4 regions of the Bradyrhizobium sp. UNPA324 genome follow, and region 3 is predicted to be linked to each of the others. Evidence: predicted binding sites of a transcription regulator. Region 3 holds the regulator's gene; each other region holds the start of a gene.
What was found. The regulator LexA, encoded in region 3, represses DNA repair genes until DNA is damaged. The targets are predictions, from matches to a motif close to TGTTCNNNNTGTGTTCNG.
Positions count from the first base shown of each region.

Region 1 (7,441 bases), 3.5 Mb from region 3:
GTGCCGACGGTCGAGCGCGGATTCTTCGACGTCGTCTTCTGCTCGATCGAGATCGCCGGCGACAGGCCGTCGATCTGGTCGACGTCGGGCTTCTGCATCATCTCCAGGAACTGGCGCGCATAGGCCGACAGCGATTCGACGTAGCGGCGCTGGCCCTCGGCGTAGATGGTGTCGAAGGCGAGCGAGGATTTGCCGGAGCCGGAGAGGCCGGTGAACACCACGAGCTTGTCGCGGGGAATCTCGACGTCGATGTTCTTGAGGTTGTGCTCGCGCGCGCCACGGATCGTAATTGCGCGCAGGCTGGAGCCCGCGTTCTGTTGTTGGCGCTTCGCCTTGATCACTTCATCCATCCGAGTTGCCCTCAAGGAAGCCCATGGGTGCGCGACCGCGCCAGCAAAACAGGCGCGCTTCGCCCGGGACCGGATCGGCGCCAATGGGTATGGCAGCGAACGTAGGAAGAACGGAGACGGATTTCCAGAGGGAGTTGCGAATCGTCAACGGAATGTTGGCGCGCTGGCGGCATCTGGCAGCAGCAGGACGGAACTGCATGGAACGCGCATGGCCCAACAAGCAGGGCCAAACAAAAAGGCCGGCACGAGGCCGGCCTTTCGTAACGCGGAGAGTTGGGAGGCGAAGCTCAGTACTTCGCAACCACCGGGCCGCCGAAGGTGTAGTTGAGGCGGACCGTGCCCATATCGACGTCCTGCTTGATCCGATCGATACGGTCGTTGACGCCGAGAATCGTGAACGAGTTGTTGCGCTTGCCCATGAACAGATGGTCGTACTCGATCGCCACGGACCAGTTCGGCGCGAAACCAAATTCGAGGCCGGTGCCGACCGCGCCACCCCAGCGCGTCTCGCTTGCGCTATCAAGGACGACGCCAGCCAGCAGGCCGTTATATTTAGCGTGCGTGACGGCCGCGCCACCCTTCACGTACCAGAGCACGTTGTTCCAGGCATAGCCGACCTGACCGGTGAAGAGGCCAAGTGCGTCGATCTTGGTCTGGTTGACCAGGGGCCCAAGAACCAGGCTCGTGTTCGAGCCTTTCAGGTTGGCCCAGTCGCCTTGGGCTTCGAGACCGAACACCCAGTTGGTCGACTGCCAGCGATAGCCGAGCTGACCACCGACCACGCCGCCGGTTGCATTGTGGCAGCCCTCAGCCGTGTCCGGACCCGGCACGCCGAAGATGTTGTTGACGTCCCAGCAGTTGCGGCTCGATGCGCCGCCGCCGTTGATACCGAGGTAGAAACCGCTCCAATTGTACATCGCGATCGGCGCGACCGGAGCCTTGGTGTAGGGGCGGGCCGCCAAATCGGCCGCCGAGGCCGGTGTGAACGCGCTCAATGCGAACAAACCAGCCGAAGCCAGCAAAACCTTCTTCATATCCATGTCCCCAGTATCCGGTTTCTCTTTCTTGCCTTCCGGAAGCGGAAGAGCAGCGGACCCCTATGACCCGACTGATGCCACAGCTTTACACCATTGAAGCCAAAGGTTGTGTCACCCTCGGGTCACATCTCTCCAAAAACGTGAGCTGCGGCTTGGCACCAGCCAAACAAAAAGGCCGGCGCAAGGCCGGCCTTTCGTAACGCGAGTAGCGTTTGAATCGTGGCTTAGTACTTGGCGACGACCGGGGCGCCGAAGTGATAGTTCACGCCGACCTGCACGGTGTGGAGGTTGAGCGTACCGGTGGGAATGGCGCCCGAGAAGTAGGTCTCGCCGCCGAGGCTGCGATAGAGGTACTCGCCCTTGACCGACCACTGCGGAGCGAAGAACGCCTCGACGCCCGCACCGACGGTCCAGCCGGAGTGGAACTTGCTGTCGGAGACCGAGAGGCCGCCCAGGGTGGCGGTGAGCTTGTTGTCGATCCAGGCGTAACCACCGGTGCCGTACAGCAGCACGTTGTTGACGGCCCAGCCGATGCGGCCGCGCACGGTGCCCATTGCATCGGTCTTGGAGCTCAGCGAGGCGGGGATGCCACCGACGCCGGCGACAGCAACCGTGCCAGCTGCCGAGGCGCTGACGTCAGCCCAGGCGCCATCGGCCTCGACACCGAACACGACGTTGCCGGTCTGCCAGTTGTAGCCGGCGGTGCCGCCGACGAAGCCACCCTGCATCTTCGGGTCGCCCGAAGAGGCTTCCCAGGCGCCGCCGCCGACGATACCGAGGTAGAAACCGGTCCAGTTGTAGACCGAAGCCATCGGAGCGACCGGAGCCTTGGTGTAGGGGCGAGCCGCGAGATCAGCAGCCGAAGCGGGGGCGGCCAGAGCGAACAAACAGGCCGAAGCCAACAAAACTTTCTTCATTTTCAACTTAATCCCAGTCCCAGTTTCTGTTGTTGCCTTCCGCGGGCGGAAGGGCAGCGGACTCAACGGCCCAACCGAGGCGGTGCTTACACCACTGAAGCTGCAAGTTGTGTCTCCGAAAAGCCACAGTGGTCGAAAAGGTGATGGTTACTGACTCATTGCACCAGCGGTCTATTTGAAAAGAAAAAGGCCGGCACTGAGGCCGGCCCTTCCGTTCTTCTGCGATATCCGAGGATATCAATACCTGGCGATCAGCGGGCCGCCGAAGCGATAATTCAGCCGAACCAGACCCATGTCGACGTCCTGGCCAATACGATCGCTTCCGAACGCAGCGCCCCCAGGGGTCGTGAAACCGATCGTGCGGTGGCCGAGGAAGATGTGGTCGTACTCGATTCCGAGCGACCAGTTCGGTGCAAATCCAAATTCCAAGCCGGCGCCAACGGTACCGCCCCAGCGGGTCTCGCGCGCCGATGCCAGCAGCGCGCCAGCGCCTGGCGTGCCTGCAGCGGCATAAACGTCGTACTTGTCGCCGACAACCGCGCCGCCGCCCTTCACATAGAACAACACGTTGTTCCAGGCGTAACCGACCTGACCCGTGATCAAGCCAAAAGCATCGATCCGGGAGCGGTTACGATCACCCGTGACCAAAGCGCTTCCAGGGAAGAGGGTGCTGACGTTGTCGCCCGAGAAGTCAGCCCAGTTACCCTGTCCTTCGAAGCCGAACACCCAATTGGCGGACTGCCAGCGATAGCCAATTTGGCCACCGACCGTGCCGCCTGTCGCATTGTGGCAACCCTCAGGCACAAGGGTGCCCGTCACCGGCGTCACGAAATCCCAGCACTTGTGGGACGAGCCGCCGCCACCGTTGATGCCGATGTAGAAGCCGCTCCAGTCGTAGATCGCGGCGACCGCCGGCGCGGGGGCCTTGGTGTAGGGACGCGCAGCGAGATCCGCCGCGCTTGCAGGGGCCGACAGCCCCAACGCTATTGCACTGATTGCACCAAACAAAATCTTATTCATTGCAGTCTCCCCAAGTTCGTCCGCTTCTCGATGTCCTCGAAGCGGTTGATCAGATGCGACGCCCAGATGAACAATTCCGAGGCAATCGTAGCTTAGCGAAAGAGCAGAGTCCGTCTCCGGAATGCCACACTTGGCGGGCGACTTGCGGGTTCCAACTTGATGAATGTTAAGTGTTTTTTCCCGTTATGTGGAACCGGGGAAAGTTCCATCTCGGATTGGTTTTTCGCCGCGGCCGAGTCAGCGGGCAACGGGTCCCAAGCAGCGAAGAACAAATCTGGAACATGGCGGCGGTCGATGCTATATGTGGGGATAACCCCGGGGGTGCTGGGCTGAGCGGCGCCCGCGAGCGTATAGGGTCGCCTCAACAGGGCGCAGAGGAACGCGGGCAGCGCGCTCGGCCTTTTGAAATCAGTGGCATTCGGAGTGGAGAGCGGCGATGGCGGGAAGCGTCAACAAGGTCATTCTGGTTGGAAACCTCGGCAAGGATCCTGAAATCCGCCGCACCCAGGACGGGCGGCCGATTGCGAATTTGAGCATCGCCACCTCGGAAACCTGGCGCGACAAGAATACCGGCGAGCGCAAGGAAAAGACCGAGTGGCATCGCGTCGTGATCTTCAACGAAGGGCTCTGCAAGGTCGCCGAGCAGTACCTGAAGAAGGGCGCGAAGGTTTACATCGAGGGGGCGCTCCAGACCCGCAAATGGACCGACCAGAGCGGCGTCGAGAAGTACTCGACCGAGGTCGTGCTCCAGGGCTTCAACTCGACCCTGACGATGCTCGATGGCCGTGGCGGTGGCGGAGGGGGCGGCAGCTTCGGTGACGAACCGGGCGGCGATTTCGGCTCCTCCGGCCCGGTCAGCAGCGCGCCGCGCCGTCCCGTTGCCGCCGGCGGCGGTGGCCGCAACAGCGACATGGACGACGATATCCCGTTCTGAGAACGGATCGGACGATGGAGGGCGCTGGCCGGGCTCAGGGGCGCCTTCCACGTCGTGTCAGCGAACCTTGCTAATCGGCAGAAAGGGCTCGGGATTTCCGGGCCCGTTTCATGTTCGGCTTGAACGCGGCTTGCGCGGGGGCAAAACGAGCCGATGGGGCGCTCTCGCGGCATGATGGACCCTGTGGCAGGGGCGATTTTGGAAGACCGGTTCCAGGTTCATTCCAGGCGCTCCTTCCAACGCCGTAAGTCATTGGAAAAATAAGCGGAAAAAGCGCTTCCCAGCCTTCGCCAAGGGTGGTTATCAGGGGCACGATGCGCTATATGATTCCCAGACAAAAACTCACCGGATTCCCCCTTGGCTGACGACGACAACAAGCCCGGCGACCAGCCGGCGCAACCCTCGGACATTCGCCCCGTCTCCATCCTCGACGAGATGAAGAAGTCCTATCTCGACTACGCCATGAGCGTGATCGTGTCGCGTGCGCTGCCCGATGCGCGCGACGGTCTGAAGCCGGTGCACCGCCGCATCCTGTTCTCGATGAACGAGGAAGGCTATACGCCCGACAAGAAGCACAAGAAGTCGGCCGGTATCGTCGGCGACGTCATGGGCCAATACCATCCGCATGGCGACCAGGCGATCTACGACTCGCTGGTGCGCATGGCGCAGCCGTTCTCGATGCGCGAATTGCTGGTGGACGGGCAGGGCAATTTCGGCTCGGTCGACGGCGATCCGCCCGCGGCGATGCGCTACACCGAATCGCGCCTGACCAAGATCGCGCTGAAGCTTTTGGAAGACATCGACAACGAGACCGTCGACTTCCAGGACAATTATGACGGTTCGACCAGGGAGCCGGTGGTTCTGCCGGCGCGCTTCCCGAATTTGCTGGTCAACGGCGCCGGCGGCATTGCCGTCGGCATGGCCACCAACATCCCGCCTCACAATCTCGGCGAGGTCATCGACGCCTGCCTGGCATTGATCGACAATCCGTCGCTGACCATCGACGAGCTCAATAACATCATCCCGGGCCCGGATTTTCCGACCGGCGGCATCATCCTCGGACGCCAGGGCATCCGCAGCGCCTACCATCTCGGCCGCGGCTCCATCGTGATGCGCGGCAAGGTCGCGTTCGAGACCATCCGCAAGGATCGCGAGGCGATCGTCATCACCGAGATTCCGTATCAGGTGAACAAGGCGACGATGGTCGAGCGCATTGCCGAACTGTACAAGGAAAAGAAGATCGAGGGCATTTCCGATCTGCGCGACGAGTCTGACCGCGACGGCTACCGCGTCGTCGTCGAGCTCAAGCGCGACGCCATGCCCGACGTCGTGCTGAACCAGCTCTACAAGTTCACGCCGTTGCAAACCAGTTTTGGCGTCAACGCCGTCGCGCTCGATTCCGGCCGTCCGCAGACGATGAACCTGAAGGACTTGCTGACGATCTTCGTCGGCTTCCGTGAGCAGGTCGTCACCCGCCGCACCAAGTACAAGCTGCGCAAGGCGCGCGAACGCGCGCACGAGCAGGTTGGCCTTGCCATCGCGGTTGCCAATATCGACGAGATCATTCGCGTCATCCGCACCTCGCCGACACCGGCTGTCGCGCGCGACACCCTGATGACGCGCGACTGGCCGGCGCGCGATGTCGAGGACATCATCACGCTGATCGATGATCCCCGCCACCGCATCAACGAGGACGGCACCATCCGCCTGTCGCTGGATCAGGCCAAAGCCATCCTCGAGCTGCGGCTGGCGCGCCTCACCGCGCTCGGCCGCGACGAGATCGGCGGCGAGCTGGCAAAACTCGCCGGCGAGATCGGAGACTATCTTGCGATCCTGCGCTCGCGCGCCCGCATCCTCGACATCATCAAGACCGAGCTCGCCGAAGTGAAGGCCGAGTTCGCCACGCCGCGCCGCACCGTGATCATGGAGCAGGAGGGCGAGGTCGAGGATGAGGACCTGATCCAGCGCGAGGACATGGTCGTCACCGTCTCGCACGCCGGCTACGTCAAGCGCGTGCCATTGTCGGCCTACCGGGCGCAGCGCCGCGGCGGCAAGGGCCGCTCCGGCATGCAGACCCGCGACGAGGATTTCGTCAGCCGCCTGTTCGTGGCTTCCACGCACACGCCGGTGCTGTTCTTCTCCTCGCGCGGCCAGGTCTACAAGGAGAAGGTCTGGCGTCTGCCGGTGGCGGCGCCGAACGCGCGCGGCAAGGCGCTGATCAACATCCTGCCGCTGGAGCAGGGTGAGCGCATCACCACCATCATGCCGCTGCCGGAGGACGAATCCACCTGGGCCAACCTCGACGTGATGTTCGCCACGACGGGCGGCAACGTCCGGCGCAACAAGCTGTCGGACTTCGTCGACGTCCGCCGCTCCGGCATCATCGCGATGAAGCTCGACGACAACGAGGCGATCGTCGACGTGCAGATCTGCACCGAGCGCGACGACGTGCTGCTGACCGCCGCCGGCGGTCAGTGCATCCGCTTCCCCGTCACCGACGTGCGCGTGTTCACCGGGCGCACCTCGATGGGCGTGCGCGGCATCGCGCTCGCCGACGGCGACAAGGTGATCTCGCTGGCGATCCTGCGCCACGTCGAGACCACGTCCGACGAGCGCTCGGCCTACCTGAAGATGCGCCGCGCGGTCGCCGGCGAAGCCGCGGCGGAAGAGGCGCCAGTGGATGCCGAGGCCGAGGAGGCGTCCGGCAGCTTCCAGCTCGCGCAGGAACGTTACGCCGAGATGTCGGCCCAGGAGCAGGTCGTGCTCACCGTCTCCGTCAACGGCTACGGCAAGCGGACCTCGTCCTACGAGTACCGGACCACGGGACGCGGCGGCAAAGGCATCGTCGCCATGAGCGTCAACAACCGCAACGGCAATCTGGTCGCCTCGTTCCCGGTGGAGGACGCCGATCAGATCATGCTGGTCACCGACAACGGCCAGCTGATCCGCTGCCCGGTCGAAGGCATCCGCATCGCGGGCCGCTCGACCCAAGGTGTCATCGTATTCGACACCGCCGAGGACGAGCATGTGGTGTCGGTCGAGCACATCACGGAAGAGGCGGAGAGCGGGAATGGGGCGAATGGGGAGTCAAGCGGGGAGTGATGTGTCACCCCTCGTAGCCCGCGCCCCAATCTCCACTGTCGTCCCGGAAAAGCGAAGCGCAGATCCGGGACCTCAGCGCGA
Region 1 is NZ_LFJD01000004.1:1,018,493-1,025,933, reverse strand. It holds gene uvrA (excinuclease ABC subunit UvrA) at 1-350, opposite strand, end outside; gene UNPA324_RS04870 (outer membrane protein) at 638-1,384, opposite strand; gene UNPA324_RS04865 (outer membrane protein) at 1,612-2,304, opposite strand; gene UNPA324_RS04860 (outer membrane protein) at 2,542-3,324, opposite strand; gene UNPA324_RS04855 (single-stranded DNA-binding protein) at 3,761-4,258, shown strand; gene gyrA (DNA gyrase subunit A) at 4,616-7,360, shown strand.
Region 1: the regulator LexA is predicted to act here: its motif matches at 3,589-3,606, upstream of UNPA324_RS04855 (single-stranded DNA-binding protein).

Region 2 (7,441 bases), 1.8 Mb from region 3:
CTCCTCGCGGCGCGAATGCTCGAAATCGACGTCGATATCGGGCGGCTCCAGCCGCTCCTTGGAGATGAAGCGCTCAAACAACAGATCGACCTTGGTCGGATCGACCGAGGTGATGCCGAGCACGTAGCACACGGCCGAATTCGCCGCCGATCCCCGCCCCTGGCACAAAATGTTCTGGCTGCGCGCATAGTGCACGATGTCATGCACGGTGAGGAAATAGTGCGCGTATTTCAGCTCGGCGATCAATGCGAGCTCCTTGTTGAGCGTCGCGCGCAGCTTGTCCTCGATCTTGCCGCCGAAATATTTGTCGACGCCCGCCCAGGTCAGATCCTCCAGATGTCCCTGCGCGGTCTTGCCCGGCGGCACCGGCTCGTCCGGATATTGGTATTTGAGCTGGTCGAGTGAAAATTCGATTGCGTCCGCAAACCGCATGGTCTCCGCGATCGCATCAGGAAAATCGCGGAACAACCGCGCCATCTCTCGCGGCGTCTTCAGAAAGCGCTCGGCATTGGCTTCCAGCCTCCGCCCCACAGCCTCGATCGTGGTCTTTTCCCGGATGCAGGTCAGCACATCCTGCAGCGGACGGCGGCCGGGGTCGTGATAGAGCACCTCGTTGGTCGCGAGCAGCGGCACCTTTGCCTTGGCGGCGAGATCATCGAGCAGCGCCAGGCGGCGCCGGTCATCGCCGCGATAGACCAGGCTCGCCGCCAGCCATACGCCCTCGGCACGGCCTGCCTTCAGCTGCGCAAGAACATCCAGCGCCTGTGCCGGATCGAAGCGATGCGGCAGCGTCAGGATCAGGAGTTGACCTTCCGAAAATTCCAGGAGATCGGCGAAGGTGAGACGGCACTCGCCCTTCTCGATCCGCGTGAGGTCGTCGCCGCGCTTGCCCCGGGTGAGGAGCTGGCAAAGCCGGCCATAGGCGGCGCGGTCGCGCGGATAGACAAAAATGTCGGGCGTGCCGTCGATGAAGACGATGCGCGCGCCGATCAGGAGCTTCGGCTTGTGCAGAACCTCGTCATTGTCGAGCTCCTTGTAGGCCCGCACCACGCCGGCCATCGTGTTGTGGTCGGCAATGCCGATCGCGGGAATGCCGAGCTTGCTGGCCTGATGCACATAGGCGCGCGGATCCGAGCCGCCGCGCAGGAAGGAGAAGTTGGTGGTGATGCCGATCTCGGCATAGCTAAGCGTATTCATGCGAAGAGACCGTGCACATACCAATTGGGAGAAGCGGGTTTGCCGTCATCGTCGAACACTTCCCCCTCATAAAGACCGTCGCGAAAGATCCAGAAGCGCAGGCCCTCGGCATCCTCGATGCGGAAATAATCCCGCGTCAGCTGCTTGCCGTCCTGCCGCCACCATTCCATCGCGATGCGCTCGGGCCCCTCCACCCGCACCACGGCATGCAGCGCGCGCCGCCAGGTGAATTGATGCGGCGGACCATCCGGCACGGCCGCAAACGGCACCTTGATCGGCTCCGGCTTGTCGAACAGCCTTAAGGGACGCAGCGGCGGCTCGCTCTCGACACGTGCGGGCCATTCGGCCTGCATGGCGGCAGCAAGATAATGCTGCGCCGGCGCGACCATTACCGCACATTCAGGAATATGGGTATCCTCAGGCAGATGCACGACGACGCGCTTTCCCCCGATGCGCGCGGCGATGCGGTCGATCAGCGCGGCGAGCTCGTCATTGTCGTGGACATGGGCGTCGAGATCGCGCTGCTCCTGCACCACGATCTCGGTGCGGCTCGCCGACAGGCGCACCATATCGAAGCCGAAGCCGGGATCGAGCGGATCGGCGAGCGCATCGAGACGCTCGCGGAACAGGCGGTCGATCACCGCGCTTTTCGTCACCGGACGTCCGGTCTCGACCATGATCGCGCGCACCACGCCGTCGGTGCGGAAGAAGGCGGCTTCGAGCCGGCGCGCGCCCTTGCCCTGTTTCTCCATGGATGCGATCAACGTGTCGGCAAGCCGCGACAGCGTCATCGCGATCATGGTGTCGGTCGCGATCGGCTCGGCAAAGCGCTTCTCCACGATGTAATCGGGCGGCGGCTTGCGCGGGCTGATCGGCGCATCGCCCTGCCCCAGCGCGTGGGCGAGCAGCGTGGAGAACCGGGCGCCGAACCGCGCCGTGATCTCGCTCGGCGCGCGCGCGGCGACGTCGCCGATGGTCTTGAGGCCGGCGCGGCGCAGGCCGGTGGTGATGACCTCGCCTGCGCCGAGCGCGGACACCGGAAACCGCTCGATCGCCGCCGTCTCGTTGCCATCGGCAACGATGCTGCCGGAGGCCTGCCGCGTCAGCGTACGCGCGCAGACCGAGGTACCGGCGATCGCCGCACCGACGGCAAAGCCCTGGCGAGCGAGCGCACGAACCAGCGTCTTTAGCAGCGCAGCCTCGCCGCCGAACAGATGTGCGCAGCCGGTGATATCGAGGAACAGCCCGTGCGGCGGATCGAGCGCCACCAGCGGCGTGAAGCGGTCGCACCAATCGGCGATGTCGCTGAGCGTCTTCGCATCGGCCACGACATCGGCGTCGAACACTTTCAGATCTGGGCACATCGCCCGGGCATTGGCCAGGGGTTGGCCGATGTACAGGCCGAGGCGCTCGGCGGCCTCGTCCAGTGCATGGATCACCAACGCATTGTTGTCCTTGATGACGACGATGCTCGGCTCATTGCTGTTCTTAACTAGCCCGACGTTCCCAAAGAACCGCTGAATCCGGTCGATGGGCAGGCGCGGCAGCCACAGGCTGAGAATACGTCGACGGCTCACTGAACTGGCACTCATCACAATTCCATTCCATGATCCACCGGCCGCACGGGCCATGACGATTGCGCAACAGCTCGGCATCGAAGCGCGGCGCGCCCCAGGCGTCCCAAGGCGCCGCAGGCATTGAAGCCGGCCCCGGCGGCGAATGCGCCGCGCGCAGCATCCATCGTGTCTCCGCGGTCGACGGCAAAGGTTGCGCCGCCATGCGCAGCATCAGGCCGGTGACGCCCGAGCCTTGCGCGGCCAGCGTCAGCTTGCGGCTCGCCACCAGATCGAACTGCCTGGTCTCGCCCCAAAGCTCGAGCACGACGGCGCCCAGCGCGTCGCAGGCGAGCGCATCGGCCGAGGTGCGCAGCGCGCTCTCGACATCGGCGGCGCGGACCATCACCACGCGGCGCGGATCGAGGCCGAGCTCTTTGAGCCCGCTCATCGACAGCGCGCCGGTTTCGATTTCCGAAAAATCCTGCCGCACCCACAGCAGCGGTTTGCGTGCCGTCACGCGCCCTGCGAGGCCCATGACAAACCCCGTTGCCGCCGCGCCCTGAGGCCCAGCGCAAAACACCTCGTGGATCGCCGCGCGGGCGAGCCCGCCCTTCAGCGCGTCGTCGACCTCGCCGTGGCCGAGCGCCACCCGATCGTACCGATGCACGACCTCCGCCGTCTCGATGCGCTCGATCTGGCCGCGCAAGATCGCAAGCGCGCTCATACGTGCGCCGCTCATGCTCGCCGCTCCTCAGGAATTGGTGCCGTGGTCTTCAAAAGAAGAACCAGCGGCTGGCTCATTTGTTCATGATATGTTCTAATATAAAGCTAACGGCGCCCGAAGAGTCAATCGAATTGGCGATCTGTCGGATTCATCAGCGGAATCAAAGGGATTCGAACATGGATGTGCAACGCAAGCTGGAGATCCTGGCCGATGCCGCCAAGTACGACGCGTCCTGCGCCTCCAGCGGCACCGAAAAGCGGGATTCCAGCGACGGCAAGGGCATGGGTTCGACCGCACCGGGCATGGGCATCTGCCATTCCTATGCACCGGACGGACGCTGCATCTCCCTGCTCAAGGTGCTGCTGACCAACGCCTGCAATTACGATTGCCTCTATTGCGTCAACCGCGCCTCCTCGAACGTGCCGCGCGCCCGCTTCACCATCGCGGAAGTGGTCAAGCTGACGCTCGACTTCTATCGGCGCAATTACATCGAAGGTCTCTTCCTCTCCTCCGGCATCATCCGCAGCCCCGATTACACCATGGAGCAAGTGGTCAGCGTCGCGCGAAAACTGCGCGAGGAGCATCACTTCCGCGGCTACATCCATCTGAAGACCATTCCCGAGGCCGACGACGTGCTGATCGCGGAGGCCGGCAAATATGCCGATCGTCTCTCCATCAACATCGAGATGCCGCAGGAGGCGAGCCTGCAGCAATTCGCGCCGGAGAAGGACGTGCGCGCGATCCGCCGCACCATGGGCCGGCTGCGGCTGAAGCTCGACGAGGCCGAGGAAGACCGCAGCGCAAAGACGAAGGCCAGGCCGCAGCGCTTTGCGCCCGCCGGGCAAAGCACGCAGATGATCGTTGGCGCAGACAGTGCCTCCGACCACACCATTCTCCACACCAGCGCCAATCTCTACGGCGCCTACCGGCTGCGGCGCGTCTATTATTCCGCCTTCAGCCCGATTCCCGACGCGAGCCGCGCCTTGCCTCTGGTGCAGCCGCCGCTGCTGCGCGAGCACCGGCTCTATCAGGCCGACTGGCTGATGCGGTTCTACGGCTTCGACGTTGCGGAGATCGTCGACGACAGCGCGATGCTGCCGCTCGAGATCGATCCGAAGCTCGCCTGGGCGCTGCGCCACCGCGACCGCTTCCCGCTCGACGTCAACCGCGCCAGCCGTGAGGAATTGCTGCGCGTGCCGGGCTTCGGCACCAGGGCGGTCGAACGCATCATCGCGACACGGCGCACCACCACGATCCGCCTCGCCGATCTCGCGCGCCTGCACGTGCCCAAGCACAAGGCGCTGCCGTTCATCGTCCTCAGCGATCACCGTCCCTCGCCACCCCGTCTCGACGACGCGCGGCTGATCGAACGATTCAAACCGAAGGCAACACAATTGGGGTTTGGCTTCTGATGCAATACATCATCCTCGACACCGAAACCGATTTCGACGGCTGGCGCAAAGCCGCACGCAGCCTCGTGCTCCATCACGTGAAGCCCGCCGACGTCACCTGGGCCGTGCAAGGCGGCGAAACCGAGCTGTTCGCACCGCCCGCGCCGTCACCGATCCTCGAGGTGAACGACGGCACCTTCAACGTGTCAGGCAAATTCATCGAGCTCGCGAAAGCAGCGATTCTGCACCGCGATCCCGAGCGCTTTGCCATCCTCTATCGGCTGCTGTTTCGGCTGAAGGACAATCACGATCTCATCGAGGTCGCGACCGACCCTGACGTCGCGCAAGTCACCGCCATGGCGAGAGCGGTCCATCGCGACGAGCACAAGATGCATGCCTTCGTGCGCTTCCGCGAGATCGGCAGGGAACGCGCAGCGCATTACGTTGCCTGGTTCGAGCCGGAGCATCACATCGTGGAGCTCGCCGCGCCGTTCTTCGCCCGGCGCTTTGCCGACATGCCCTGGTCGATCCTGACGCCGGACCTCTGCGCGCACTGGGATGGCCACGCGCTCTCGTTCACCTCAGGTGTCAGCAAGAGCGAGGCGCCGGGCGAAGACCGACTCGAGGAAACCTGGCGGCGTTACTACGCCAGCATCTTCAATCCGGCCCGGCTCAAGGTGAAGGCGATGCAGGCCGAGATGCCGAAGAAATACTGGAGGAACCTGCCCGAGGCTTCGATCATTAAGCCCTTGATCGAGGACGCCGAGCGCATGACCGGCGCCATGATCGCCAACGCCGCAACCGATCCGCACAAGCCCCAGAAGCGGCCGGAGGCTCCGATGAAACGCAAGACCACCGCCGACGATCTCGAATCCCTCCGCGAGGAAGCCGCGCATTGCCGCGCCTGCCATCTCTACAAGGACGCGACCCAGACCGTGTTCGGCGAAGGCCCGAAGTCAGCCAACATCATGCTGGTCGGCGAGCAGCCCGGCGACAAGGAAGACCTCGCCGGCCATCCCTTCGTCGGCCCGGCCGGGCAGATGCTGGACCGTGCGCTGGAGGAAGCCGGCGTCGACCGCAAGAAGGTCTATGTCACCAACGCGGTCAAGCACTTCAAATTCGTGCCGCGCGGAAAGATACGCCTGCACCAGAAGCCGAATACGCCTGAGATCCGGGCATGCCGGCAATGGTATGAGCGGGAAGTTGCGGCAATTCAGCCCGATCTGATCGTGGCGATGGGTGCCACCGCGGCACAAAGTGTATTCGGCAAGATCACCCCGATCGGCAAGAGCCGCGGCCGCCTCATAGAGCTTCCCGACGGACGAAAAGCGCTGGTGACGGTGCACCCGTCCTACCTGCTGCGACTGCCTGATCCGGAAGCCAAGGCGCTGGAATATCGTCGGTTTGTCGACGATTTGAAGATTGCCGCGAGCTTGCAGAGGAAAGCGGCGCGCGCCGCCTGAATACTGGCAAGAAAGCGGTTTTCAACCGCCGCTTGTCATCCAGCCTTCAAATCCGTCGCAGACAATGCCCCTCAATTGCAAGTCAAGGGGCGTCCAGACATGACCGATGTTGCATTCGACCGCGCGGTAGCAGATCCCGCGCCCGTCCAGCCGGCCTCGCGGCCAAATCTCGACAAGGGCTTCAATCCACTGACGATGATCCTGTTCTTCGGCATCCTCGCCGCTGGCCTTCTGTTCGTCGCCTACAGCATTTATGTCGACGTCAACGCGACCGGCACACGCGTGACGACCTACCTGCCCTACATCCTGCTGTTCGTCGCGCTGCTGATCGCGCTCGGCTTCGAGTTCGTCAACGGCTTCCACGACACCGCCAATGCGGTCGCGACCGTGATCTACACCCATTCGCTGCCGGCCGAAGTCGCGGTGATGTGGTCGGGCTTCTTCAACTTCCTTGGCGTGCTCTTGTCCTCCGGCGCGGTCGCCTTCGGCATCGTCTCGCTGCTGCCGGTCGAGCTGATCCTCCAGGTCGGCTCCAGCGCCGGTTTCGCCATGGTGTTCGCGCTGCTGATCGCCGCGATCCTGTGGAATCTCGGCACCTGGCTCTTCGGCCTGCCCGCCTCCTCCTCGCACACGCTGATCGGCTCGATCATCGGCGTCGGCGTCGCCAACGCCGTCATGCGCGGCCGCGACGGCACCTCGGGCGTGGACTGGAGCAAGGCCACCGAGATCGGCTACGCGCTGCTGCTGTCGCCGCTGGTCGGCTTCATCTGCGCCGCCGTGCTGCTGCTGCTGCTCAAGTTCATCGTGCGCAACCCGGCGCTCTACGCCGCGCCCGAAGGCAACAAGGCGCCACCGCTCTGGATCCGCGGCCTGCTGATCGCAACCTGCACCGGCGTCAGCTTCGCGCACGGCTCCAATGACGGCCAGAAGGGCATGGGCCTGATCATGCTGATCCTGATCGGCACGGTGCCGACGGCTTACGCCCTCAACCGCGCGCTGCCGGAATCCCAGGTCGCCCAGTTCCAGAAGACCTCGGACGCCGCGTCCAAGGTGATCGCGGCGAAAGGCGCCGGTCACAGCATCATCGGCGATCCCCGCCCGGCCGTGACG
Region 2 is NZ_LFJD01000004.1:2,713,310-2,720,750, forward strand. It holds gene UNPA324_RS13270 (error-prone DNA polymerase) at 1-1,197, opposite strand, end outside; gene UNPA324_RS13275 (Y-family DNA polymerase) at 1,194-2,789, opposite strand; gene UNPA324_RS13280 (ImuA family protein) at 2,686-3,492, opposite strand; gene UNPA324_RS13285 (putative DNA modification/repair radical SAM protein) at 3,654-4,889, shown strand; gene UNPA324_RS13290 (UdgX family uracil-DNA binding protein) at 4,889-6,331, shown strand; gene UNPA324_RS13295 (inorganic phosphate transporter) at 6,431-7,441, shown strand, end outside.
Region 2: the regulator LexA is predicted to act here: its motif matches at 3,556-3,573, upstream of UNPA324_RS13280 (ImuA family protein).

Region 3 (7,441 bases):
AGTGCCTCTTCGAGCAACTTTGTCATCGACGGAAAGATAAGCCCAGGTTGCGCCGAAACGAGGTGCGTCTTCTCGCTCGACTGAGGGCCCCTTTTGCGTCGGTCCCTCCGCTCGGCTAGAACCATGCCGATCCAGCCTTGATTTGTTGCGGAGTCGCCTGTGGCCCTGATGCCGGTTTCCGATGCCCTTGCTGCGGTGCTGGCGGGGGCAGAGCCGCTGCCTGAACAGATGGTCGCGCTCAATGAGGCCTATCACCGCGTGCTCGCGCACGATGTCGCGGCGCGGCGCACCCAGCCGCCGCAGGCCATGTCGGCGATGGACGGCTATGCCGTGCGCGCGGCTGATGCGGCGACGATCGATTCCAGGCTGATTGTGATCGGCGAGGTCGCAGCCGGCCGTCCTTTCGCGAGAGCGGTCGGCGCCGGCGAAGCCGTGCGGATCTTCACCGGCGGCGTCGTACCCGACGGTGCGGACGCGGTCGTGATCCAGGAGGACACCGTCGCGGACGGCACCAGCGTCACGATCAAGGAAGCCGCGATCACCGGACGGCACATCCGCCCGGCCGGCGTCGATTTCCGTGAAGGCGACGTCCTCCTGCGCAAGGGAACCCGTCTGACAGAGCGCGATCTCGCGCTTGCGGCCGCGATGAACCACCCGCAGCTCGCCGTCTGCCGCCGCCCGAGGGTCGCAATCCTCGCCACCGGCGACGAACTGGTGATGCCGGGCACCACGCCCGGGCACGGCCAGATCGTCTATTCCAACGGCTACGCCCTGCACGCGCTCGCCCGCAGCGAGGGCGCCGAGACCATCGACCTCGGTGTCGCCGCGGACACCATGGAGGCCACCTCCGCCGGGATCCGCCGCGCCCGCGAGAGCGGCGCTGACATCCTGATCACGACCGGCGGCGCGTCGGTCGGCGACCACGATCTGGTCCAGCAGGCGCTCCGGGGCGAAGGCATCTCGATGGCCTTCTGGAAGATCGCGATTCGGCCCGGCAAGCCGATGATGCACGGACGGCTCGGCGCGATGCGCGTGATCGGCCTGCCCGGCAATCCGGTGTCGTCCTACGTGTGCGCGTTCCTGTTCATGGTGCCGCTGATTCGCGCTTTGTCGGGCCATTCAGTGATTCATCATCGTCGCGAGCGCGCCGTGCTGGGCCGCGACCTCGGCGCCAACGACCAGCGCGAGGATTACTTGCGCGCGCGCCTGGAGCTGCGCGACGACGGCACGTCCGTCGCTATTCCCGTCAGCCACCAGGACTCCTCTCTGCTTGCGAATCTTGCTGCGGCACAGGTACTTCTCGTGCGCCCACCGTTCGCGCCGAAGGCCGAGGCCGGCAGCCCTTGCGAGGTGCTACGGCTCCCCGTCTGAGCGCTCGGCCACACGCATTGCGCGAGTTTCGCTTCGTTCACGGTAAATTAAGCAGTTGCGGAACATGTATCGAACATATAGTGTCCGTTCATGATTTGTTTCGAGCATGTAGCGGCTTATCGCTGAACTCATCGTCTCGGAATCGAACGACATCAACCGGGGGACTTTGGTCGAGATGTTAACGCGCAAACAATACGAGCTTCTGCGGTTCATCAGCGAACGTTTGAAGGAAAGCGGCGTGCCGCCCTCCTTCGACGAGATGAAGGATGCGCTCGACCTGCGCTCGAAGTCAGGCATCCACCGCCTGATCACCGCGCTCGAGGAGCGTGGCTTCATCCGCCGCTTGCCCAACCGCGCCCGCGCCATCGAAGTGATCAAGCTGCCGGAGCTCCAGGCTGCCGCCGGCGCCCGGCGCGGCTTCACGCCAAGCGTCATCGAGGGCAATCTCGGTAAGATCCGCGCGAGCTCCAGCCCATCCGTGGACGAGGGCGAGCGGCCCGTTGCGGTGCCCGTGATGGGCCGCATCGCGGCGGGTACGCCGATCGAGGCGTTGCAGACCCGCAGCCACACCATCAGCGTGCCGCCCGACATGCTCGGCTCGGGCGAGCACTACGCCCTCGAGGTGCGCGGCGATTCCATGGTCGAAGCCGGTATCCTCGACGGCGACATGGCGCTGATCCAGCGCAACGAGAGCGCCGATACCGGCGACATCGTGGTGGCGCTGATCGACGACGAGGAGGCCACGCTCAAGCGCTTCCGCCGCCGCGGCGCCTCGATCGCCCTCGAGCCCGCCAATGCCGCTTATGAGGTGCGCATCCTGCCGCCGAACCGCGTGAAGATTCAGGGCAAGCTGATCGGGCTTTACCGGAAGTACTAATTCCGGAAAGGACTCGATCCGGAAGCATTTGGCGCCTACGTGCTCCTTCGATCGGCATCGCCGATCAGAGATTGGAGCGGATGAATGTCCGCTCCGGCTGGATAGTCTTTCCGGTTCTGCACAGATTATCCGCCCCCCTCCTCCAGGCGACATCCTCGGCGGACTGCACCAAGCAACATCGCTTCACGGCCTTTCGGGTTCGAGAGGACAGCCGAGCGCTGGATCGTTTGGATGCAGATGCAGCCGTCGCGGAGCTGATTGCGGATGGGCACGCGGGGACACTGCCGCGCAAGCGCATCACCATGTCCGCAACAACTCGGCAGTGAATGCCGCACGCCGCAGCGCCCGCAATGCAATTACGCAGTCTCGCGATCGCGCTGGGATGCAGGCTGTCGCATTTGCCGTCATTGACACGACGACATTGACACGACGCCGTCCAAATGCACTGCAGCCCGCTTTGTTCCTAGTGAATCCGGGAAAGATAATGTGATCGCAGCGCACGGATCCCAGCCGCAGATTCGCCTACAACCAAGCAGAGCGTTGGTGCTTATACTCTGACAGAGGCCTGCGCCTCCAAGAGGGGTGCGGGTCGCTATCTTCGCATGAGGAGCACCCGATGTGTGACTATAGCCTGCATGCCGTCGCGACGCGCCCCGCTGAAGTCGGCGAGACGATCGTCACGACAACCTTCCGCGGCACCTCGACGCGCGGCTTCGCCTCCGAGGCCGATCTCTCCGTTGCGGTCTGCCTGCTGCCGGGAACGGAGCTCGCCTTCGCCGACAACGTCCGTTACGACAATCGCTGGATCTGGACGCGCACCGTCAACTCCCGCGTCGGCAAGTTCGGCAAGATCGATCCGCACATTCCCGATCGCCATCATGACGCGATCGAATTCCCTGATGGCAAGTACGTGCTGGTGACTCAGCTCGTCGAAGGCCAGCGCGCAACCGTGCTGCAGCTGCCGGTGACCCAAGCGGTCGGCGAGCGCGAGCACAAGCCGCAGATCGTCGCCGACAGCCAGCCGCCGGTCACGCCCCTGCCGATGGGCTGACAGGGGCTCAGTCCTCCGCCTGAAGATCGGCCTCGGACGGGGTCGCATCCTTGCTGCGCGGAGCTGCCGCCCTCGGCATGAGGGCTCCTTCGAAATCTCCCTCGCCGGCGGCCGCCGGCGACCAGGGACGGTTCGTGCCCCTCGCCCTCACCGCCTGGACCGCAAATCCGTCGCCACGCTGCGTCAGAGCCAGCGCGCCCTGGCGGACGAGCCGCTGCCGGTCCACCACCATCGCCGCGCAATCGGGTGGCGCAGACCGTGACGTCACGACCAGCGCGGCGCGGCTGCAATCGTCCGCCAGCGCGTCGATGCGCGAGGCCAGCGCGACCAGCCGCCCGTCGGCGAGCGGTGTGACGCAGCCGGCCTCGTCGCACGACACCGCTTCGGCCAACGCGCTATTGCCGGCATCGCGCGGATCGGCGTCGGCCGCCAGCCACTCCTTCAGCAGGAAATTGTCCTTGCCCGCCCTGATCAGGTGCAAACGCCCGTCCCCGCCCCGCACGGCAACGCTCGCGCCGTCCCCGGCAATGAGAATATCGGGCTGCCGCACCGACAGGCCCCAGGCGATGGCAGTCAGCAGCACCACGGCACCGCCCCAGCGTAAGGGCGTGCGCAAAAGGCCCATCAGGATGATGACGAGGCTCGCTGCGATCAGCGGCGCGATGCCGAACGCCGGGATGTGGCCCACTGCGCCCGGCAATGCCGCCACCCAGCGCGAAACCGCGACCATCCAGTCGATGCCGAGGCCCATCAGCCACCAGAACATGCCGTCGAGCCCGAACGGCGCTGCGAGCAGGCCGAGCAGCCCCGCCGGCATCACCAGCGCCGAGACCACCGGCATAGCGCCGAGATTGGCGAGCACACCGTAGGGCGTGACGCGGTGGAAGTGGAAGGCGGCATAGGGCGTGGTCGCAAGCCCCGCGATCAGCGAGGCCAGGAACAGCATCGCGATCTCGCGGCCGCCCCACAGCGCGACGCGCGCCGTCGCGGAATGATCGGGCGATGCGAACAGGTTCGGCATGCCGATCTGCACCAGCGCGACCAGCCCGAGCGTTGCCGCAAACGACATCTGGAAGCTCGGATGCACCAGCGCCTCCGGCGCAAGCGCGAGCACGATCAGCGCCGCCACGGCCAGCGTGCGGAAGGTGATGGCGCGGCGATCGACCATCACCGCGATCAGCACCACCGCCGTCATGAAGAACGATCTTTGCGTGGCGACCTCTGCCCCCGAGAGCAGCAGATAGAACGCAGCCGCCACCAGCGCGGCGGCGGCCGACCATTTCTTGATGGCGAAGCCGACGGCCAGGCCCGGGATCAGCGCCAGCAGCGCGCGCACGGCGAAGAAGACGACGCCCGCGACCACCGCCATGTGATAGCCGGAGATCGACAGAACGTGCCCGAGTCCCGAGACGAACATCGCGTCATTGACGGGCGTGGAAATCGTATCGCGCCGCCCGGTGAGCAGCGCGGTTGCGATCGCGCGGTTGTCGCCCTCGAGGGTTACGCGGATGCGGGCATCGATCGCATCGCGCAGGCCCTGCATGAAGGCGGCATAGCGCAGCCGCAGGCCGCCTTCATCAGGCGGTATTGAAGCCGTGATCGCGCCCATCACGAAGCCGGAGGCACCGATGCCCTGAAAGAACATGTCGCGCGAAAAGTCGTAGCTGCCCGGGCGCATCGGCGAGAGCGGCGGCATCAGCCGCGCCTTCAATTGAACGAAGCTGCCGACCTCGGGCGCGGTGCCCTTGCGCACGGACAGGCGGACGCGTTCCAGCTTGACGTCGCTGCGCTGCGCCTCCATGGCGGTGACGCGCAGCACGAAGCGATCGGTGCGCTCACGGATGTCGCGCGTCTCGACGAATCCCGACAGCGACACCGAATAGAGCGGTTTTGCCAAAACGGTATGCGCGATGCGCGCGGTCTTCCAGGTCGCCACGGCAAAGCCGGAAGCGACCGCCGCAATCATGAGCGCCGCGGCGAACAGCCGGCTCCGCCGCAACAGGATCGCGCCGAGCAGGAGTGCGGCGGCCGTCGTGGCGACAACCCACAGCACCGGCTCGTGATCGGCGGCAAAATACAGCGCGATGCCGCCGCCAAAGGCGACCGGCACCCACGGTAGCAGGCGCCCGGGGCCAGCTTCGGCGCGGGCCCACTCCCGCAATGTCTCGACGATCGCAGGCCAGATGCCAAAGCCGGCCGGAACAAAGCCGCGGGCGGGCGCAGCGCGGCCGACCGGCCACGTCCCGACAACTCCCTGGGCGCGTACTGGCCGGCCCGGCTCCGCCATTTCCCTGCACCTTACGCGACGCGATTGGCACTGAAGCTACCGGAACGTGCGGTCAGGCGAATAGCGGTACAGATCGGGAACGCGGGAAGGCGCCCCTACTTTTCCTCTTCCATCGTCACGGCCACCGACGCCTTGGCCGACAGCCGCACCTTGTTGCCCTCGACCTCGGCAACGAGGCCCTTGTCGACGAAATGATGATGGCCCTTGTGGCTGCCCTCACCGCTGTCCTTCTTGGTCAGCTTGATGCGGTTGCCTTCGACCTTGTCGACGGTGCCGACATGGACGCCGTCGGCGCCGATGACTTCCATATGCTCTGCGATGTTCTGCATGGTGGGATCCTTGTTGGACCCACACAACGTCTGAGAGGCCTTTCCGTTCGTTCGTGACAAAACCGTCCGGCGCGATGGGCGACCGTTCCATCTCGGATCGGGGCAGCCTCGCTTCAGGTCGATTGAGCCGAAAGTCTCATAAGAAGCCAGCCCCGGCAGGATTACACTGCTTCTACGCCTCCCCGGCCGACGGGCAGGCGTGATAGCTCGCGGTACCGAAGAGACCGCTGGAGCTCTTTCTCAGGTGACTCAAGCAGCCCTGAGACCAGCGGACGCAACTCGCAATTCTCGCCTGTAGCGTCGTACGCCGCCGCGAATGGGCGCTGAAAGGCGCCAGGAGTAGCGTTTGAATTTGATAGGAGCAGCACATGGCAGTTCAAGTACCGAGCGATTTTCGCCGCGTGATTGTTGCCGCGTCGGTGGGAAACGTCATCGAATGGTATGATTTCTATATCTTTGGCAGCCTGGCCGCAGTTCTGTCGGTTAAGTTCTTCGAGCAGACCCACGCGGTTGCAGCCCTCCTCAGCACGATCGCGCTGTTCACTGCAGGATTCCTGATCCGTCCACTGGGGGCTTTCCTCTTTGGATGGATGGGCGACCGGGTCGGGCGAAAATATACATTCCTGGTCACGCTGAGCGGAATGGGATTGGGTACGGGGGCAATCGGGTTGATCCCGACCTACCAGTCCATCGGTCTCACGGCGGCGTTCGTTCTATTCGGCTTGCGCATGATCCAGGGTCTGTGCCTGGGCGGCGAATATGGCGGCGCCATCACCTATGTCGCGGAGCATGTGCCGGATGACAAGCGCGGCTACTACACCGGCTGGCTACAGACCTCTCCGACTCTCGGCATCGTGGTGTCACTGGGCGTGATCATCCTGACACGGACCTGGTTCGGCAATCAGGTCTTCGACGAGTGGGCATGGCGCGTTCCGTTCCTGGTGTCATTCCTGTTGGTAGCCATCGCGATCTATATTCGGCTCCAGCTCCAGGAGACGCCGATCTTCCAGGAGATCAGGGCCCGCGGCCAGATGACGACGAATCCGTGGAAGGAGGCTTTCCTCAGCTCGAACGTCAAATTCATCGGGATCGCAATCGTCGTCCTGATCGGACAGGGCGTGGTGTGGTACAGCGGTCAGTTCTGGGCGCTGTACTTCCTTCAGCAGGTCTCCAAGGTGGACCCGCTGACCTCCGCCTACATCGTGGGAGCCGCGCTGCTGATTGCCACACCGAGCCTGATTTTCTTCGGCTGGCTGTCGGATCAGATCGGCCGCAAGCCGGTAATCCTGGGCGGCATGTTGCTCGCAGCGATCACGTACTATCCGCTGTACCTATGGCTGGGAACGGTCACGCAGCCCGGGAACATCAACTACCCCATTGCGATCTTCATTATCTTCATCCTGGTTTGCTATGTCGGGATGGTGTACGGGCCGGTCGGCGCGTTTCTGGCGGAATTCTTTCCCGGCAGGATCAGGTACACGTCAGTGTCGGTGCCGTACCACATCGGCAACGGCTGGGGTGGTGGA
Region 3 is NZ_LFJD01000004.1:4,475,532-4,482,972, forward strand. It holds gene UNPA324_RS21535 (hypothetical protein) at 1-26, opposite strand, end outside; gene UNPA324_RS21540 (molybdopterin molybdotransferase MoeA) at 160-1,371, shown strand; gene lexA (transcriptional repressor LexA) at 1,547-2,248, shown strand; gene UNPA324_RS35230 (hypothetical protein) at 2,865-3,299, shown strand; gene UNPA324_RS21555 (ComEC/Rec2 family competence protein) at 3,307-5,586, opposite strand; gene UNPA324_RS21560 (DUF2171 domain-containing protein) at 5,682-5,915, opposite strand; gene UNPA324_RS21565 (MFS transporter) at 6,284-7,441, shown strand, end outside.

Region 4 (7,441 bases), 780 kb from region 3:
AGCGCTCGTTCGAGCGCCGCGGCTATGACGTCGTGCTGGCCGCCTCGATCGATGAGGTGCGCCAGGTGCTGGAGGAGCGCTCCTTCGGCCATGCCGTGGTCGATCTCAAGCTCGGCGGCGCCTCGGGCCTCGCCTGCGTCGAGCTGCTGCACGCACACGATCCCGACATGCTGATCGTGGTGCTCACGGGCTTCGCCAGCATCTCCACCGCCGTGGAGGCGATCAAGCTGGGCGCCTGCCATTATCTGGCAAAGCCGTCGAACACCGACGACATCGAGGCCGCCTTCAACAAGGCCGAGGGCAACGCCGAAGTCGCGCTCGACGCGCGGCCGACCTCGATCAAGACGCTGGAATGGGAGCGCATCCACCAGACCCTGATCGAGACCGATTTCAATATCTCGGAAGCGGCACGGCGATTGGGCATGCACCGGCGCACGCTGGCCAGGAAGCTCGAGAAGCGGCCGGTGCGATGATGAAGACGTAGCGCGTCGTTTGACGAAGACTCTCTCGTCGTCCCGGCGAACGCCGGGACCCATACCGCGGAATCTACCGTTGCGATCGGTAGAAGTACCGAACGACGTATCTTCGTCAAACTTCTCCCTGGGGTTATGGGCCCCGGCGTTCGCCGGGACGACATCGAGTTTGTTGAGATGTCTTTGCGCAAAACTCCGGTCGTCGATCCAGATCACGGTCGTGAAACAAAGAAGCCCGGCCGAACGGCCGGGCTTTTGATCTCTTGCGATCGACGCGACGAGACGCTTACGCGGCCTCGTCGGCAACCGTGGTGTCGTCGCCATCGGTATCGTCAGTCTCGCCCTCGGCATCCGTCTCGCCTTCGGCGGCTTCCGCCTTGGCATTGCGGCGCGGGCTCTTGGCGAGCTGGGCCTCGATCTCCTTGACCGCTTCGGTCTCGGTCGAGTGCTGCACCACCGCGATCTCGCGGGACAGACGGTCGAGCGCCGCTTCATAGAGCTGGCGTTCGGAGTAGGACTGCTCCGGCTGCGATTCCGAGCGATAGAGGTCGCGCACGACTTCCGCGATCGCGACGATGTCGCCTGAATTGATCTTCGCTTCGTATTCCTGGGCGCGGCGCGACCACATGGTGCGCTTGACGCGGGCGCGGCCCTTGAGCGTCTCGAGCGCCTTCTTCACCAGCGTGGGCTCGGACAGCTTGCGCATGCCGACATTGGCGACCTTGGCGGTCGGCACGCGCAGCGTCATCTTGTCCTTGATGAAGTTGATGACGAACAGCTCGAGCTTCGCACCGGCGATCTCCTGCTCCTCGATGGCCAGGATCTGGCCGACGCCGTGAGCGGGATAGACGACGAATTCGTTGGCCTTGAAGCCCTGGCGCTGGGTCACGACCTTCTTTTCCTCGACCTTCGGCGCAGCAACGGGCTTGGCGGCCGGCTTGGCAGCGACGGGAGCCTTGGCAGGAGCAGCAGCAACATGAGCCTTCGGCGCGGCGGGCTTGGCAGCGGAAGCCTTGACGGCAGCGGGCTTGGCAGTCACAGGCTTTGCAGTCACAGACTTGGCAGCAGGCTTGGCAGCGGTCGCTTTCGCGGCCGGTTTGGCAGTCTTGTTAGGCATTGCGCTTCTTTTGTTCTTCGAGGACTTTGCAGCCGGCGCCTTCGTCGCGGTCCGACCCTTGGATGCGCTACGGCTGGCCGCGGCGACTTTTTTGGCCTCCTTATGGGAAGCCCTCGCTGAAGTACTCTTTTTACGCGTTTTCTGTGACACAGCCTGCGCGCGGAAACTGCCACGCCCCTGTTCGACATTTGGTTTCACGGGAACCCAGAGGGGCCAACGGGGCTGAACGGGGTTCGGCTTAATGTGCTCAATATAGCACATTTCCCGCAAAAATCAATGATTTAGGGGTCTTCAGGGCTGGATTTCGGCGGCGGCGCCGCTATTAGGGTTAAGTTTGGGTCCGATTTAGTCGCCGGAGCCGGGGTTCGGAGAAAAATATTTCTCGAACTTGCCTTCCATGCCGTCGAATTCCTTAGCGTCGGCAGGTGATTCTTTCTTCTGGGTGATATTCGGCCAGCTCTTGGCGTAGTCGGCGTTGACCTGGAGCCACTTCTCCAGGCCGGGTTCCGTATCCGGCTTGATGGCGTCGGCGGGGCATTCGGGCTCGCACACGCCGCAATCGATGCACTCATCGGGGTGGATGACCAGCATGTTGTCACCCTCATAGAAGCAGTCGACCGGGCAGACCTCGACGCAGTCGGTGTACTTGCACTTGATGCAGTTTTCAGTGACGACGTAAGTCATCCAACGCTCCGAAAAGCTCTTTTAAAAGTCGGGGCTTGCCTAGCGCGGATGGCCCTGCGCTGCAAGGTCGGGAAAGCCCGATCATGACGGCTTTGTGTGTTTGATCGACCAAGAAATGAATTCGATGCGCAATTAATTGCGCATCCCGAGCTCCTCGTAGAGCACCCGGGCCGAGGCTGCATCGCCGCGGCGCTCGCTAAAGCTTGTCACTTTCAACACGCGCACCGTGCGGTCGAGCGCGATGGTGAGCACATCGCCGATCTTGACCGCATGCCCCGGCGAGGTCTCGCGTGTGCCGTTGATGCGAACATGGCCCGTGACGACGAGCTCGGCCGCGGAGGTGCGCGCCTTCACCACCCGCGCGTGCCACAGCCATTTGTCGAGGCGCTGCCGCTCGGTCGTGGGATCACTCCTTGCGGCCGGACAGCTGCTCTTTCAGCGCGGCAAGCTTGGCGAAAGGCGAATTCGGATCAACGGGGCGATCACGCTCGCGCGGGTTCGCGCTCGAGGCGTAGGGGCGGAGTGACGGACCGCCCTGGCGGTCGCGGCCCTTGTCCCGGTCGCGGCCACGATTGTCGCGGCCCTTGTCGCGATCGCCGCCGAACTTGCCCTTGTCGCGATCACGCCCCTTGTTGTCGCGATCCCTGTTGTCGCGATCCTTGCCCTCGAAGCGGCGGCTCTTGTCGTCGCGCCCCTCGGGACGCGGCGCGCCTTCGCCGCCACCTTCGCGCGGCTTGCGGAAATCTCTGCCGCCGTCCCTGCGATGGCCGCCATGACGATGGCCCGGCTTCGCGCCTTCGGCGGCTTCACCGGGCGCGGCGCTCGCCGCACCGGCCTCGGCACCGGCTTGCGGACGCGGCTGATGGTGATGACGCTGGTGGCGGTGGCGCTCGTGGCGCGGCTTGCGGTCCTCGTGACGGCCGCCGGGACGCCAGACCTCGACCAGCTCGGGCTCGGCGGGCGTGGCCGCGGCCTCAGGCGCGGCAGCGTCGGGCGATGCAGCGGCTTCCGTTGCGGCGGCCTCGGCGGGAGCAGCCTCAAGACCATCGGATTCGGCTTGCGCAGCCGGCTCTTCCGCCGGCGGCGCGATGCCGGGGGCGTCTTCGGGCGTGACGGGCGCCTCGGCGGAGGCGTCCAGCGCAGGCTCGGCGTCGTGAGCCGGCTCGTCCTGCGGCTCCATGCCGGGTGCATCTTCGACGGTGACCGCTTCAGCGGCGGCCGGCTCCTCGGGCAGGCCGGCAACGGCCTCCGCAGCGGTCTCGGTCGAAGTCTCGGCGCTGGCCTCAACCGGCGGCGTCTCTGCCGCGACCGTTTCAGTCACGACATGCTCGGCCACGACGGGCTTTTGCGGCAGCGGCGGACGCTTCTCCATGCGATAGCCGAGGGCACGTAGTACCGACGCAAAATCCTCACCTGCAGAGCCAGTGAGCGAGGTCATCGCCTGGGTGACGACGAAGCTGCGGCCGTCGAAGGCGCCGGCCGGCTTCTCGCCGGAGGCATTCTCGCGCCAGGCCAGCGCCGGGCGGATCAGATCGGCAAGACGCTCCAGGATGTCGACGCGCACGGCGCGCTCGCCGGCCTGCTTGTAGCCGAGCACGCGATAGGCATCGCGCGGCAGGGCCTTGTCGACCGGGAACGAGGTGCGCCCCGAGGAGGCCAGATGCTGCGCGCCGGACAGCGAGGATAGATCGACGTTGTCCTGCTTCAGCGCCCACAAGAGCGCGGCGAGCGCGCGCGCGGCGGGCTTGAGCAGGCCGGGGAAATAGATGTGATAGGCGCCGAAACGGACGCCGTATTTGCGCAACACCGCGCGCGAGGGCTGGTCGAGATCCTTCAGCTCGTTCGCGATCTTGGGACGCTCGAGCACGCCGAGGGCCTCGACGAGCTGATAGGCGATGCCGCGGGCAATGCCGGTGACGTCCTCGGCCTTGGAGAGCTCGAACATCGGCCCGAGCAGCTTCTCGATATGGGTCTTGAGCCAGAGCTCGAGCCGCGCCTGCACCTTGTCGCGCGGGCCGCCGGTCAGGCGCTCGTCGGAGATGATGCGGATGCGCGGATGCAGCGCGTCCTCTGCGGCAGACAGACGCGCCACGGCGTCTCCGGTCCAGCGGATGATGCCTTCCGAGGTCAGCACGAACTGATCGTCGGGCGCATTGCCCAATCGTTCGGCGCGCGTGTTGATCTCGCCGGCGAGCACCGCTTGCGCTGCAGCCTGCAAGGCTTTCGCATCGGAGCCCGCTTCCGCAGCGTCCGGTGCAAAGGTGAAGCCGTCGAGGCGGCCGATGACATGGCCTTCGACGATGACTTCGCCGGTCTTGCCGATTTCAGTATTCAAGCTCGTGTTCTCCCGCAGGCGGCGCATCAATACACTGGTCCGGCGATCAACGAAACGCTCAGTCAAGCGTTCATGGAGCGCATCCGATAATTTATTTTCGACTTCCCGCGTGATTCCCTGCCAGCGATCGGGGTCTTTCAGCCAATCCGGGCGGTTGGCGACGAAGGTCCAGGTGCGAATCTGCGCGATCCGGGCCGACAGCGTGTCGATATCGCCGTCGACGCGGTCGGCCTGGGTAACCTGGGCTTCGTACCAAGCATCGGGGATGCATCCCTTCTGCATCAGGAAGCCGTACAGCGTCGTCACCAGCTCGGCATGGGCCGCCGGCGATAATTTCCGATAGTCCGGAACCTGACAGGCCTCCCACAGCCGTTCCACCGCCGTCTGGCCATGCGCGATATCGCGCACCTCGCCGTCGCGGGCGGCATGGTCGAGCACGCGCATGTCCTCGGCAACAGGCGCGCGCGTCAGCGCCTCATGGCCGGGGGCGAGGTTCAGCGACACCTGCAGCGCGCCGAGCGATGCAAAATCCAGCTTCGAATTGCGCCATTGCAGCATCTTCACGGCATCGAAGGTGTGGTTCTGCAGCGCGTTGACGAGCTCGGGCTCGAACGGCGCACAGCGGCCGGTGGTGCCGAACGTGCCGTTGCGGGTGGCGCGGCCGGCGCGGCCTGCGATCTGCGCGAATTCGGACGGCGTGAGGCGGCGGAACTGATAGCCGTCGAACTTGCGATCGGAGGCAAAGGCGACGTGGTCGACGTCGAGATTGAGGCCCATGCCGACGGCGTCGGTGGCGACGAGATAATCGACGTCGCCGTTCTGGAACATCTCGACCTGCGCATTGCGTGTGCGCGGCGAGAGCGAGCCTAGAACCACAGCGGCGCCGCCGTGCTGGCGGCGGATCAGCTCGGCGATGGCGTAGACTTCATCGGCCGAGAACGCGACGATGGCGGTGCGGCGCGGCTGGCGCGTGATCTTGCGATCGCCGGCAAATTCCAGCTGCGACAGGCGCGGCCGGGTGATCATGGAGACGCCCGGCAACAGGCGCTCGATGATCGGGCGCATGGTCGCAGCGCCCAAGAGCAGCGTCTCGTCGCGGCCGCGGCGATTGAGGATGCGATCGGTGAAGACGTGGCCGCGTTCGAGATCGCTCGCGATCTGGACCTCGTCGACGGCGAGGAAGGAGAGGTCGAGGTCGCGCGGCATCGCTTCGACGGTCGAGACCCAATAGCGCGGGCTCTTCGGCTTGATCTTCTCCTCGCCGGTGACGAGTGCGACCGCCTCGCTGCCGACCCTTGCGGCGATCTTGTTGTAGACCTCGCGCGCCAGCAGGCGCAGCGGCAAGCCGATCATGCCCGAAGGGTGCGCGAGCATCCGCTCGATGGCGAGATGGGTCTTGCCGGTGTTGGTCGGCCCGAGCACCGCAGTGACGCCAGCGCCAGGCACTCGATCGTGAACGGCGCGCTCGGACGCGAAGGGGGAGGAAGAAAAAGCCATGTCTGGGGATTAGGTAGTCGCGATTTGGGCGAATGTCAGTGCTGGATTGCGGCGAGGGCTGCTCCTCATCCTGAGGAGCGCGTTAGCGCGTCTCGAAGGATGAAGGCCCGGCTGGCGCCATAGGGCAAGCCAAGCCCCTCGCCCTTCGAGACGGCCGCTGGCGCGGCCTCCTCAGGGTGAGGGGCACACCGAGCGCGTGGGCCTCCTCCCCAAATCCCGCGCAACTGTCTCACTTTGCGACGCTTTTCCTGCCCGTCTTAAGCTTCGGAACGACTCTAGAACGAATCGCGGCCGAATCGCTGACTCCAGATTGAGTCCCGTTCCGTTCACGCAACATGTCGCGGGAGTCTTAACCGTTACGACTAGATGGAGTTTTCGGCCGCCGGACAAGTGACGTTTCGAGGGCGCAAAGCCTTAAGTTGGGGACGGCGCGGAGTCGAATCAGAATCGGGGCGGAGTCAAATGGATTCCCGATTGCGAGCCCTCCAAAGCAAAAAACGCGAAAACAACCCCATGCACAGTAGGTAAGCTATTGATATTGCGAGACCTCTTGCCCCCCTGGAGGGGGAGGGTAAGTGCGCCACCACCGTTCCGGCTTTACTGCGTCTTCGCCACCCTTGGCGGCTGGGCGGTGGTGATGAAGCTGGTGGCTTCCAGCATGGCGGGGCCGAGCGGCGTCGGCACTTTCAGCCAGAACGGGACCAGGATGCGGGTGCCGGCGACCGGGGCGAAGGCGATCTCGATGTGGCGCTGGGCGGCGAGGTATTTGATCACGGGGCGGTCGGGGATGTAGCCCGCCACAGGCACGAAATAGAGCGAGCAGACCACGACCGGGCCATGATAGCCCTTTTCCGCCTTCACGCTCTCCATGCGCTTGAAATCGAGCTTGAGGTCGTAGCGCATGCGGCCGTCGAACACCGGGGCCGAGTTGTGGCAGGCCTCCGGCGTAACAGGATCGCCATTGCCGGGTACGCGCAGCAGCGAGGCCGTCATCGGGTCCCAGACGCCGCGGCGGTGGGCGTCGGTGACGACGATGCGGTCAGGATCGACCGGCGGCTCCGGCAGGATCGCAAAATCCTTCACATTGCCCTTGTCGAGCGTGATGCGGATCTCTTCGGTCTTCTTCGAGGTGGTGGTGGAGGCCTGGTAGCCAGTCGCAACCAGCGCGCCATTGACGACGCGCCCCTGCGAGGCGCCGGTGCCGGACCCGCCCGTGAACGACTTCAGCAGGCCCGTGGTGCCGCCTGCGGCGGCCGCCGAAAACACGTCGTCCTGGATATCGATGTTCCAGCCGCCCTTGCCGACCGGAATGCCTGACAGCGAGGCCTCATATTG
Region 4 is NZ_LFJD01000004.1:5,258,201-5,265,641, reverse strand. It holds gene UNPA324_RS25270 (response regulator transcription factor) at 1-473, shown strand, start outside; gene UNPA324_RS25265 (CarD family transcriptional regulator) at 760-1,590, opposite strand; gene fdxA (ferredoxin FdxA) at 1,936-2,274, opposite strand; partial or broken gene UNPA324_RS25255 (RNA-binding S4 domain-containing protein) at 2,407-2,670, opposite strand; gene UNPA324_RS25250 (helicase-related protein) at 2,681-6,106, opposite strand; gene UNPA324_RS25240 (DUF3108 domain-containing protein) at 6,704-7,441, opposite strand, start outside.
Region 4: the regulator LexA is predicted to act here: its motif matches at 6,372-6,389, upstream of UNPA324_RS25250 (helicase-related protein).